Regions from separate parts of the Helicovermis profundi genome, predicted to be linked through region 2. Evidence: riboswitches for the same ligand, from Rfam matches in the RefSeq annotation. Region 2 holds a riboswitch; each other region holds the start of a gene.
The links. Region 2 has a riboswitch for glycine ahead of AACH12_RS05330 (GrdX family protein). Riboswitches for the same ligand answer to the same signal wherever they lie in the genome.

Region 1 (4,272 bases), 730 kb from region 2:
CTCCATAAAGTTATGATTTTTTAACGTTTCTATTAATTCTTTTGTAGTGTATTTTTCATCAAGCTTCTTTTCTAAAAGCCTATATATCAGTAAAGAAAGAAAACATGTTGTAAAATGAGCTTTTATTCTATCATCTCTACTTAAATATACTGGTCTTGCTTTAAACTCAGTTTTTAGAATTCTAAATGATTCTTCTATTTCCCATCTTCTTTTATTTACTTTAATAATTGTTTCAGCATTATCATCAAGATTTGTACATACTCCGTAGAATCCATCATATTTTTCTTCATCAGAAATAGTGTCTCTATTTATTGTAAGTACCTGTTTTTCAGCGATTTCACCTTCATTAGTGCAGTGAATAGAATCTATAAATCTCTTTGGATCATTCTGTTTCTTTTTATTGATACTAGAAGGTTTTTTAACAAGTTTTTCTGCACGTTGTATTTGAGTGCTTCGAATGTACTCTTGATAAGCTCTATATTTTGGTGAATATGTTACTATTAATTTTTGTGGTAATTCATTTTCATTTATCCAACGTTCTTTGTAATAAATAGCTTTATTGTTTGAAGAATGATCTATATTTTCTAAATTAATATTTTTTGTCTCATTTGATAAATGCCATCCATTTGGGGCAAGAGCCCAATCTTTAAGATGTTTTTTAAGCTTTTTTAATGATTGTGTAACAATAAAAGCTCTATCGTTTTTATTATTAAATATTCTATTGGTATTAGATGCTAATCCTGCATCTGTACATACAACAAATTTAGATAAATCAAAATCAGATAATATGCGCTTTTCTAGTGGTTTTAAACTTGGCTGTTCATTTTTATTTCCATCAAATATAGAAAATGCAAGTGGTATGCCATCCCCATCCATAAATAATCCCATTTGTACAATTGGATTAGGGCGATGTTCTTTGGAAAGTCCATATTGTTTTAACCCATCGGCTTTTTCAGTTTCAAAGAAATAATTTGTACAATCGTAATAAAGCACTTTTGTATTTCTTTTAGATAATTTTAAACTATTTTTATAAACAGTTGATTCAATAAAATCAGATTCTTTAGAAATTATTTCTAAAGCTCTATAAATATGCTGTAATTCAAAATTAGGCTGTTCAATAAAGTCATTAGAGGCTTTAAAAGAAGAAAGCTTAGAAGACGGATTAAGCATTCTAGTATAAATGAGTCTAGAAAGAATACTGTTTAAATCAAAAGAAAATTTATATTTATCAGAAATTTGCTTTGAAATTTTATGAAGGCCTAAATCATAATAAATATCTTGTAAAAAAAGATATCCACCATTGAAATGAACCTTAGAATCCATTGGTATTTGTTTAGTTTCAGAAAATTTAGCAATAATCTCAACTTTATTTTCTTTTTCTTTTTTATTAAGTTCACTTATATATTTTTTTGCCCATTCATAAGGATCTTGTCCATTTAATTTTTCACGTAATTGTGCTTCAGTACCAAGTTTTTCTACAATTTTAGTTGTTCGTTTATTTTTAATAGTAATATCTTTAATAACGTAAAGTGAAGTAGCATTTTTTGATTTAGAAGTTGAAAGTCTCATAAGCATAATACCTCCTGTTCCTTACATTATACCACAATACGACAAACTACGCAATAGTAAAACGGAAAATTTGACAAAAAAATAAGCCTATAATTGGCTTTGAGGTAGAATTTTGTTTATGCAACTGTCAAACTTCCGCGACAAACTACGCAATAGTAAAACGGAAAATTTGACAAAAAAATAAGCCTATAATTGGCTTTGAGGTAGAATTTTGTTTATGCAACTGTCAAACTTCCGTGTTTACCGTTAATAGAATAACAACCCTTGAAATCTTAATAATAATAATATATTATGATAATGTAATATAAAATAAAAATATTTTGAATCCAAATGATTATTTTGTGAGATATCTTTAAATAGATAGCCGAAGATGCAATGAGTGTTTTGCCAAAAACATTTAGAACCTTTCAGGCAAATGGAACATAATATGATGGATCTCTGAAGAGTCATTTAATTGGCGCCGAAGGAGTAAATCTCTCAGGCAAAGAAAACAGAGAAGGTTAGGCTAAAGCTGACCTTCTTTTTTGTTTTTGTTAAATAGGTAACATTGTAAAGTGAGAAACAATTTCTACGAATTTACTATTTTATTAGTATAAAATTAATTAATGGGTATATAAACTAAAGTGACTTAAATATTAAAAGTAAAACCGTCAATTTGGCGGTATTATTGATAAATGAATTTCTTGGATTCAGAGAGAGTTTTTACTGCCACTGAATCTTAGAAAACATAATCCAGGGCCTTTTTAGAGTTCTTTATCCACCACTTTTTTAAGAAGTGGGGGTATTAGAACTCTAAGGCATCGGATAAAGTTTTTTAGAAACAAACAATTGACGAGGGGGTTACAAATTGAGTAATTTACAAAGAACGGCTTTATATGAAGAACATGTTAAAAATGGTGGCAAAATTGTTGATTTTGCAGGATGGGAATTACCCATTCAGTACGAAGGGTTAGTTGTTGAACATGAAGCTGTAAGAAATGATTGTGGTATGTTTGACGTTTCTCATATGGGTGAAGTAACAGTTGATGGAAAAGACGCTGAAGCTTTCGTTCAATACTTAGTAACAAACAATGTTAAAACTATGAAGGAAAAACAAGTTATATATGGACAAATGTGCTATGAAAATGGTGGAATTGTAGACGATCTACTTGTTTATAAATATAATACTGAAAAATATTTATTAGTAATAAATGCATCAAATGTAGCAAAGGACTTTGCTTGGATGCAAGAAGTAGTGAAAAAATTTGAAGTTAAATTAGTAAATATTTCAACTGAAACATCTGAAGTTGCACTTCAAGGACCAAAAGCTGAAAAATTGCTTCAAAATTTAACTGATAAAGATTTAAGTGAAATTGGATTCTTTTTCTTTGAAAATCCTGTAGTTATTGCAGGCGTTGAATGTATTGTTTCTAGAACAGGTTATACTGGTGAAGACGGTTTTGAAATTTATGCGCCAAATGATAAAATTACAATAGTATGGAACGCAATTATTGAAAAAGGCGGAGACTATGGTCTAAAACTTTGTGGTCTTGGTTGTAGAGATACACTTAGATTTGAAGTTGCACTTCCTCTTTATGGAAACGAAATGAGCAAAGATATTTCACCACTTGAAGCAGGACTTGGTTTCTTTGTTAAACTTGATACTGATGATTTTATTGGAAAAAGTGCATTAGTTAAACAAAAAGAAGAAGGTCTTAAAAGAAAAACAATTGGTTTTGAAATCGAAGGAAGACCAGTTGCAAGACATGAATATAAAGTGTTAAAAAATGGAAAAGAAATTGGCTTTGTAACAACAGGATACAATTCTCCTTCAGTAGGTAAAAGTGTAGGTATTGCAATTGTTGATGCTGAGTATGCTGTAAAAGGTGAAGAGATTGAAATTCAAATTAGAAAGAAAACAGTTAAAGCTATAGTTACAGCAAAAAGAGCATACAAAAAAAGTTATAAAAAATAGATAAATAAATTATACTAAGTAATCTTATAAATTTTTAGTTTTTAATATCATAAAAGTGGTATTAACATAATAGAGTAAAAAATTTAAACAAAAATATTAGGAGGTATTATTAATGAAAGTTGTTGAAGGTTTATTATACGCAGAGGATCACGAGTGGGTTAAAGTTGAAGGAAATGTAGCTACAATTGGATTATCAGATTTTGCACAACATGAACTTGGAGATATTGTATTTTTAGAATTACCAGAAGTTGATGATGAATTAGCTGCTGGAGATGTTTTTGGTGTTGTTGAATCAGTAAAAGCTGCTTCGGATTCATTTACTCCTGTTTCGGGAAAAGTAATTGAAGTGAATGAAGATTTACTAGATGCTCCAGAAGGAGTTAACTCTGATGCATTTGGAAGTTGGATGTATAAAATTGAATTATCAAATAAAGAAGAATTAGATGGATTAATGGATTCAACTAAATACACAGAATTTTGTTCAAAATAATACTAACCTAGTAAATTCTTGACTTCAAAGAGAGCATTAGCTCTCTTTGAATTATAAAAGGAGTGATATAGTGCATAGATATATACCTAATACTGAATCTGACGTAAAAGAAATGCTTAGCGATATTGGAGCAAAGTCTATAAATGATTTATTTGTAGATATTCCTGAAAAAATTAGATTTAGTGGTGAACTTAATTTAGAACCTTCAAAATCAGAACTTGAAGTTACAAATATATTAAAAAAATTAGGTGATGAAAAT
Region 2 (4,272 bases):
TTGTTTTACCATGCTCTTTATAAAGATTTTTAATAATCGGATTATTTAGATGATGATAAGTAGTATTTTTATCACATGCTGAAACACAGTTACCACTTAAAATTGCTCCGTCCATAATTTCTGTTGGATAAAGAATTGTTGGTACAATCTTCTTTGCATCCACTCCATAAACATAAGTGTCATGAAGTAAACCTTGAGTTTGAAGCATATAAACATAGCCTACCTTTGGTAATTTTGGATATTCATTTGCTTGCTCAAACATTGGTTTTGTTTCGAAAGATTCAATATTATCTGGAGTTAATTCTCTAGATAATTCACCTAAATATGTTGCTATTTTAAGTCCAGCCATTCTTGCTGCAGCTTCATATTGGTATGGTTCAATTCCTTCTTTAGGTTCAAGAATTACCACTACATTATTTAATTTTGAAAACGGTGTAAATTCAGAGCCAACTCCAGTCATATCAATAATACCTTCCTGGAATCCGACAATTTTACCACAAGTAACAACTGCAGCACCCTTTAGTACGTTAGTTCTTCCTTCTCCTACAGTATCAACTTTACTAATCACTCCAGGAAAAATACCACCTTTGCCTTCGACTTTAACTCTAGGCTCAATCACGTCTTTTACAGGTGTTATTCTTACCTCTTCACCTGGTCTTGCTAAATCAACATCTACTTTACTTAAATGCTCATCTTCACTTGCCAACTTGATTATTTCTTCTTTGTTTACATATAAAGTTCCATTTTCAATTTTTGATACTTCACCAAATTGTACATCTTTAATTAAAATTTCACCAATCTCTAAACGCAAAAGGTTCACCTCCTCTTTATTCCAACCAAGTGGTTGGTTAAAAACTTTTACAAATTACTTTCAATCATTTTTTTGATACCATCTTTTGTAGCATCATCTTTTGTAACTTCAGCCAATTTCTGACCATCTTTATATAATACAATAGTTGGAAGTCCTAAAACTCTTTGTGAAATTGCAAGTCTTCTAGCTTTAGTAGTGTTCAGTTTACAAAACTTAACTTTTCCTTCATACTCATTTGAAAGAACCTCTACATCTGGCATAAGCGCCTTACATGGTTCACATGAATCACTCCAATAATCAACAAGAGTTAATCCACTTGATTCTAAAACTTCTTCACTAAAATTATCTTTTGATAAAATTAACATTTTTACCTCCTTTTTAATAACGTTCTTAAAATATTTTGCTATAAATTTTTTGAAAAAATAGCAATAAAATGTAGTTATAAATTTAACATTTGTAATAATAAAATAAGCATTCTTCCTAGGACTATTAAACTCTAATGAAGAATGCCTAATAGTTTAGCTAAATTTATGTTCAATATATTTTTCAGCTTGTACCGCGGCTATCGCACCATCAGCAGTTGCTGTAACTACCTGTCTTAATGACTTTTGTCTCACATCTCCTGCAGCAAACACACCTTCAATATTTGTTTTCATATCAGAATCAGTTAAAAAATATCCTCTTTCATCAAGTTCTACTTTGCCCTTAAACAATTCAGTTTGTGGAATATAACCAACAAACACAAATACACCAAAAGTTCCGTCTTCTTCATCTGCAAGATGCTCAGTTAGTTGGCCAGTTTTTTTATTTTTAAGTACTAAAGATTCAACAATTCCATCACCTTTAATTTCTTCTACAACCGAATCATAAATTAAATTGATTTTATCATTAGCTTTTATCTTTTCAACAATTGATTTGGCAGCTCTAAACTCATCCCTTCTATGAACAACATTTACTTTTCTAGCAAACTTAGTTAAGTACATAGCTTCTTCAAGAGCAGTGTCGCCGCCGCCAATACAGTAAACTTCCAAATCAGTAAAAAAATCAGCATCACATGTAGCACAGTATGAAATTCCTTTACCAGTTAATTCGCTCTCACCTGGACAGTCAAGTTTTCTAGGTGAAGCACCTGTTGCAATAATAACAGATTTCGTTTTTATATTTTTACCACTATTTGTTTTTATAATTTTTATATCCGAATCGAGATCTATATCAAGTACTGAATCTTTTAAAATTTCAGCTCCAAATTCTTCACATTGTTCTACCATTCTAGCTACTAAACTTGGACCAGTAGCTTCTGGAATTGAACCAGGATAGTTTGCAACTTCTTCAGTAGTTACAATTTGTCCACCTGTTCTGCTTTTTTCTAAAACTAACACATTCATCTTTGCTCTAGCAGCATATAAACCAGCTGAAAGTCCAGCAGGGCCTGCTCCAATTACTACAACATCAAATATTTTTTCCACTTAAAAGTTCCTCCTTAAAAATTTGGTCTTAAAATTTAATAAACCTGATTAATACTTTCTATACCACTATCAATTAAACTTTTATCAATAATCATAAAATCTTTTAAATGCTTTTCCTTTAAATTTCTTGGCTTGTAATCTCTTAGAAATTTTTTTGTAACTTCAATACTATTTTCAATAATATTTAGCGATTCGAAATCCATTTCAGTTGTTTCACTCGAAATGACAACTGATTTAAATGGTGTTTCGTATGGTTTAACACTACCCGTTAAAGGATGAGTAAGTAATTTATGACCTTTATGAATACTATCTCTTGCAAATTCAAGAACATTAATAAAACTAGCAGTTTCCATAAAAATTATTTTTTCTAAATTTTTGAAATTAATTTCGTTTAAGTAATACTCATTTACTAATTTATTATTAGTAATAATTACATATTTCATACACACACATCCAATCCTAAATATAGAAACAAAAACAAAAACAGGAGAAACAGCATAAATGCCGTTTCTCCTCTGTTATAGTAACCTGAGAGATTCTCTTTTTTCAAAGATTGCCCCTTCGGTGTCTATTAAAAGACTTTTCAGAGTATCGTCAAAATCCGGTCCTTTTGCCTGAGAAATTCATCACTACTGGCATAGCAGAGATTTGTTCCTTCGGCGATCAATTAAATGATTCTCTCCCTGATTCTTCATCCGATTGTACATATATGTTAACGTTTGTTAACATTTTGTCTACTTACATGTTGATTATATAGCATAAAAAATCCAAATGCAATACTTTTTTTTATCAATTGATACTTTTTTATCAAATACTATATAAAAATATATTATTTTAAAAAGCTTATTGCAAGGCATCCCGGTCCGGCATGAGTTCCAACTACTGAACCTACTTCAGATTCAATTATTTCCTTAAACGTATAATTTTTTTCAATAGCGCTTCTTAATATATTTAAATTTTCTTTACTAGTAGCATGATAAATACCAATTTGTTTATCAGATAAATCAATTTTATTTTGGTCTATCCAATTGAAAATCCATTTAAATGCTTTCTTTCTTCCCCGAACTTTATCAATAGCTTTCAACTGGCCATCAACTATTGTAATAATTGGCTTAACATTTAATATTTTACCAATAACGGCTTCAGTTTTAGATAATCTACCACCTTTTAGAAGGTATTCTAAAGTATCTACAACAAAAAAATATTGCATATTCCTGACCATATACTTTATTTTATCTATTACCTCTACTTCTAATTTACCATTTATCACCATTCTAGCAGCTTCAATAACGATCATTCCGTATCCAAAACTTATTGCTTTTGAGTCTATTATAACAATTTTATCACTATTAATATACTCTTTAGCCTTAATCGCCGCATTATATGTTCCGCTTAATTTAGATGACATTAAAATTACAATTAAAAATTCATGTTCTAATAATTCTTCTTTAAAAACATTAATAAATTCACCTGGCGTAACTTGCGAAGTTCTTGGTAGTTTTTTAGAAGATATTAATTTATTAAAAAACTCTTCGTTATTAATATCTACGCCATCTTTATATACTTTATCTTCAAAATTAACACTAAGAGGTACTACTCTTATATTTAACTCATTTGAAATAGATTTTGGAATATCCGATACGCTATCTGTGATTATTCTTATACTCATTTTCTCCCCCAATTGCAATATTAATTTATTTATAATTTCTATTCATAAATTACAGCATAAGCAATATTTGAAGCATGGTCACCAATTCTCTCTAAATTGCTAATGATATCCAAAAATATAACACCTGAATTTGCTTGACATTTCCTCTCGCTTAGTCTTTTGATATGTTTTTTTCTCAATGTTTTTTCTAGCACATCAATTTCTCCTTCTCTTTCAATAATTTTTTGCGCTAGTTTTATATCAGCTTCCTTTAAACATGTCAATGAATCAGAAAAGGATAAAATTGTTTTTTCACTCATATCTTTAAGTTCCTCTATCGCTGAATC
Region 3 (4,272 bases), 670 kb from region 2:
CAAGCGCTTCTTTTTTACTAAGTTTTTGTCTATATGACCTATTGCTTGTCATTGCGTCATAAGTATCAGCAACTGCCAAAATTCTTGATACATAAGGAATTTCACTTTTTTTAAGTCCACTTGGATACCCTTTTCCATCCCACCTTTCATGGTGGTGAAGTACGTATTTTGAAATTACTTTTAATTCACTTGTCCTAATTAATATATCATGACCTTTAATAGTATGCATTTTTACTTCGTCATATTCTTCATCATTTAATTTTCCTTTTTTATTTAATATATCGACACCAATAAATGTTTTTCCAATATCATGAAGAAGCCCTGCTATATAAATATAATCGTTTTCACAATCTTTACAATCCAACTTTTCAGCAATTAACCTGCTAATATTGGCTACACTTTTAGAATGTCCTTCAGTGTATTCATCATGCATTTCTAGAATATTCGAAACAATAGAAATTGATTCCTCTGAGATTTTCTTTTCCAAACTTATTCTTCTCTTTGTAAATTTATCAATCAAAATAAAAAGAATTAATAAAATAATGCTAACAATAAATAATAAAAAAAGTAAAACATTTCTTGATTTTACTGCACTAGCATTACTATCATTTTTAAGTTTTTTTGCAATATCAATGTTTATAGTTTCTAATTCATTTATATAATTTTCACTAAGTTTTGTTAACCACTCAATTTTAGATATTAATATATCTGCACCTTTATACTCCCTATAGTAAAAAATTTCATTTAATATGTTTTCATACTCGGTGCTTAAAATTTCAACTTTTTTAAGTACTTGGACTTCATCTGATACTAAATATTTGTTCTTATATTCTTTAATTAATCTATTAATTAGTTGAATACTTTCAGCAATAGCTTTCCATTCAGCATTAGAATCATCAACCGTTAAAGAAGATTTTTTTTCATACACCATTTTTTGTAAATTCAATTCCATATAAAATACTTGTTTTTGAATATCAGTTAAAATTTGATTTGGAATATATCTATCTTCGTAAAACGTATTTAAATTATTATTTGCTTTATTAATTGAGCTAATGCCCTTATATGCTACAGCTGTTAAAATAAATAAAATTACAATAGCTATTACAATCAATTTACTTTTTAATTTCATCTTTATCTCCACACCCTTTATACACTTTTCAATAGAATAAACATGTAAATTTTCTTGTTTCAAATCGATTAATTATACCTTTAAAAATTAACCTTTACAATAATTATTTATACATTTTTTTGCTTGATTTCTTAAATAAAATTATTACTATTTGTAATAATTTTATTTTTCTTTAATTATACTTGACAATTATCAATTTTCTATGATAACATCATTATTAAATTAATATGGCTCGGATGAAGGTAGTGGAATTACGAATTAGTAAGACCGTTATTAGACGAACCTCTGGAGAGACTCATTTATGAGCACCGAAGGGGAAAGCTGTTTTTACAGTGAAACTCTCAGGTACAAGGGACAGAGGAAACATTTTATAAAAAGATAATTCTTTTTATACGTATAACGCTTTCTATGAGACTAAGTTTTAGTCTCATTTTGTTTTTTGTACCTTCTTCTGTTTTCTAACACAAAAAGGAGATTTTTATGAATGCATTTATTTCAGTACTAGGAATGGATAAAAAAGGAATTATCAAAGAAATTTCAGCAATTTTAACTGATCACTCTATCAATATTTTAGATATAAACCAAACAATTGTTAATGGATATTTTACAATGGTTATGCTAGTGGATCTTAAAGATATGGTAATTGAGTTTAAAAAACTTAAAAATGATTTATCTATTTCAGCAAAAAAACTTGAACTAAGCATAAAGGTGCAACACGAAGAAATTTTTTCTGCAATGCATAAAATATAAAGGAGGCTATATGAATAATTTTAATAATATTCTTGAAACTATAAGTATGATAGAAAAAGAAAAACTTGATATAAGAACAATAACAATGGGAATTTCACTTTTGGATTGCTGTGATAGTGATGGTAAAAAATCAAGAGAAAAAATATATAATAAAATTACGACATATGCAAAAAATTTAGTTAAAGTTGGCGAGGAAATTGAAGAAAAATATGGAATCCCAATAATTAATAAAAGGATTTCTGTTACACCAATTTCTCTAATAGCGCAATCAAGCAACGATCTAGATTATATTGAATATGCTAAAACATTAGACAAAGCTGCAAAAAAAGTTGGAGTAGATTTTATTGGAGGATTTTCGGCACTTGTTCAAAATGGATATACGAAAGGTGATAAAATTCTTATCAAATCACTCCCAATGGCTTTATCATCTACTGATATTGTATGTTCATCTGTAAACGTAGGAACAACGAAAGCTGGAATTAATATGAATGCAGTAAAAGATTTGGGTAAAGTTATAAAAGAAACCGCTTATCTAACTAAAGACACTAATAGCATTGGATGTGCAAAATTAGTTGTATTTGCAAATGCTGCTGAAAACAATCCATTTATGGCAGGGGCATTTCACGGAGTATCTGAACCTGATTGTGTTATACATGTTGGCATTAGTGGACCTGGAGTAGTTAAAACAGCACTTGAAAAAGTTAAAGGAGATTCTTTTGATATAGTATCTGAAACAATTAAAAAAATTGCCTTTAAAATAACCCGAATTGGACAACTTGTAGCAAATGAAGCCTCAGAAAAATTAAATGTACCTTTTGGAATAATCGATTTATCACTTGCTCCTACTCCTGCAGTAAATGATAGTATTGCAAGAATACTTGAAGAATTTGGACTTGAAGTTGTTGGTGCACACGGAACAACAGCAGCTCTTGCACTCTTAAACGACGCGGTAAAAAAAGGTGGAGTTATGGCAGCAAAGCATGTTGGAGGACTTAGTGGAGCATTTATACCAGTGAGTGAGGATGAGGGTATGATTGCAGCTGTAAAAAAAGGATCACTTACTATAGAAAAACTTGAAGCCATGACTTGTGTTTGCTCTGTTGGTCTTGATATGATTGCAATACCTGGAGATACACCGTCAAGTACAATTTCTGCAATTATTGCAGATGAAGCTGCTATAGGCATGATTAATAATAAAACAACTGGAGTAAGAATAATTCCTGTTTACGGAAAATCACTGGGAGATGAAGCTGTATTTGGTGGGCTACTTGGAACGGCTCCTATCATGAAAGTAAATACATTTTCCAGTGAAGATTTCGTTAATAGAGGTGGTAGAATCCCTGCACCTATTCATAGCTTTAAAAATTGATAATTTTCAATTAAAATTTAAAATTATCTTTAACTCAAAACAAAAAAGCTATATCATTATGATATAATTTTAATAAAAGAGTATTATTTTTAAGTTTACAATTATTATACAAAGGAGTTTCTATGAATAACACTATTACCATTGAATACTGCACATCATGAGGTTATTTAGGGAGGGCCGTGAGCCTAGCTGAAAGACTTCTTAATGAACATAAAAAACACATAACTTCTGTTAAATTAGTTCCATCTGAAGGTGGCATTTATGATGTTTATTTTAACAGCGAAAAAATTTTTTCTAAGTTTGAAAAAGGTGATTATCCTGGACTTTCGGAAGTTGAGTCTATGGTTAGAAATAAATTAAATCACGAAAATCTTTTTTAACAGACTACTTTTTTAAAAAAGATTAATTCTCTTATCATTTAATTTTTCTATAAACTTTTGGGAGTGATTAAAATGTTTACTACATTATCAATAATAGCAGATAAACTAAACGAAGCTAATATTACATGGGCTATTGGTTCTTCAATGGTTTTGTGTATCCATGGACTAGTCGATAAACCAAATGACATCGATATTATTATTTCTTTAGATGATATAGAAAAAGCTGATATAATACTAAAATCACTTGGTACAAAATCCAAATGGGAAAAGTCTGCTTCATATTCATCAAGGTATTTTTACGAGTATGTTATTAATGGCATTGATATTGATGTGATTTCAGGGCTTCGTATTAATTTAGAAAAAGAAGTATTCGAATATAATTTTGATAAATCATCGATTACAAAATCTCATATTATAAATGGTATTAGTATTCCTATGACATCTCTAGAAGAATGGTATCTTTTATATCAACTTATGAAAAATAGAGAAGCAAAAGTCGCTATGATTGAAAAGTACTTATCAATAAATAAATCTCAACATATTAGCATTTTAAAAAAAATGCTCGAACAAAATATACCTGAAAACATAAAAAAAAGAGTTCTAAAACTTATTGATAGTTATTAGTCTTTAGGTAACTTTACTTG

Region 1: it holds a riboswitch for glycine, as region 2 does, so the genes downstream of both, gcvT (glycine cleavage system aminomethyltransferase GcvT) here and AACH12_RS05330 (GrdX family protein) in region 2, are expected to answer to the same signal.
Region 3: it holds a riboswitch for glycine, as region 2 does, so the genes downstream of both, AACH12_RS02435 (ACT domain-containing protein) here and AACH12_RS05330 (GrdX family protein) in region 2, are expected to answer to the same signal.

The regions. Positions count from the first base shown of each region.
Region 1 is NZ_AP028654.1:500,799-505,070, forward strand. Features, by position in the region: gene AACH12_RS02140 (IS1634 family transposase) at 1-1,569, opposite strand, end outside; glycine riboswitch at 1,900-2,002, shown strand; gene gcvT (glycine cleavage system aminomethyltransferase GcvT) at 2,417-3,523, shown strand; gene gcvH (glycine cleavage system protein GcvH) at 3,636-4,013, shown strand; gene gcvPA (aminomethyl-transferring glycine dehydrogenase subunit GcvPA) at 4,084-4,272, shown strand, end outside.
Region 2 is NZ_AP028654.1:1,230,112-1,234,383, reverse strand. Features, by position in the region: gene AACH12_RS05345 (glycine/sarcosine/betaine reductase component B subunit) at 1-811, opposite strand, end outside; gene trxA (thioredoxin TrxA) at 859-1,176, opposite strand; gene trxB (thioredoxin-disulfide reductase) at 1,330-2,277, opposite strand; gene AACH12_RS05330 (GrdX family protein) at 2,313-2,720, opposite strand; glycine riboswitch at 2,870-2,972, opposite strand; gene AACH12_RS05325 (DegV family protein) at 3,107-3,946, opposite strand; gene AACH12_RS05320 (Na/Pi cotransporter family protein) at 3,985-4,272, opposite strand, start outside.
Region 3 is NZ_AP028654.1:558,721-562,992, reverse strand. Features, by position in the region: gene AACH12_RS02440 (HD domain-containing phosphohydrolase) at 1-1,129, opposite strand, end outside; glycine riboswitch at 1,405-1,497, shown strand; gene AACH12_RS02435 (ACT domain-containing protein) at 1,610-1,879, shown strand; gene AACH12_RS02430 (PFL family protein) at 1,890-3,248, shown strand; partial or broken gene AACH12_RS02425 (Rdx family protein) at 3,422-3,628, shown strand; gene AACH12_RS02420 (nucleotidyltransferase family protein) at 3,701-4,252, shown strand.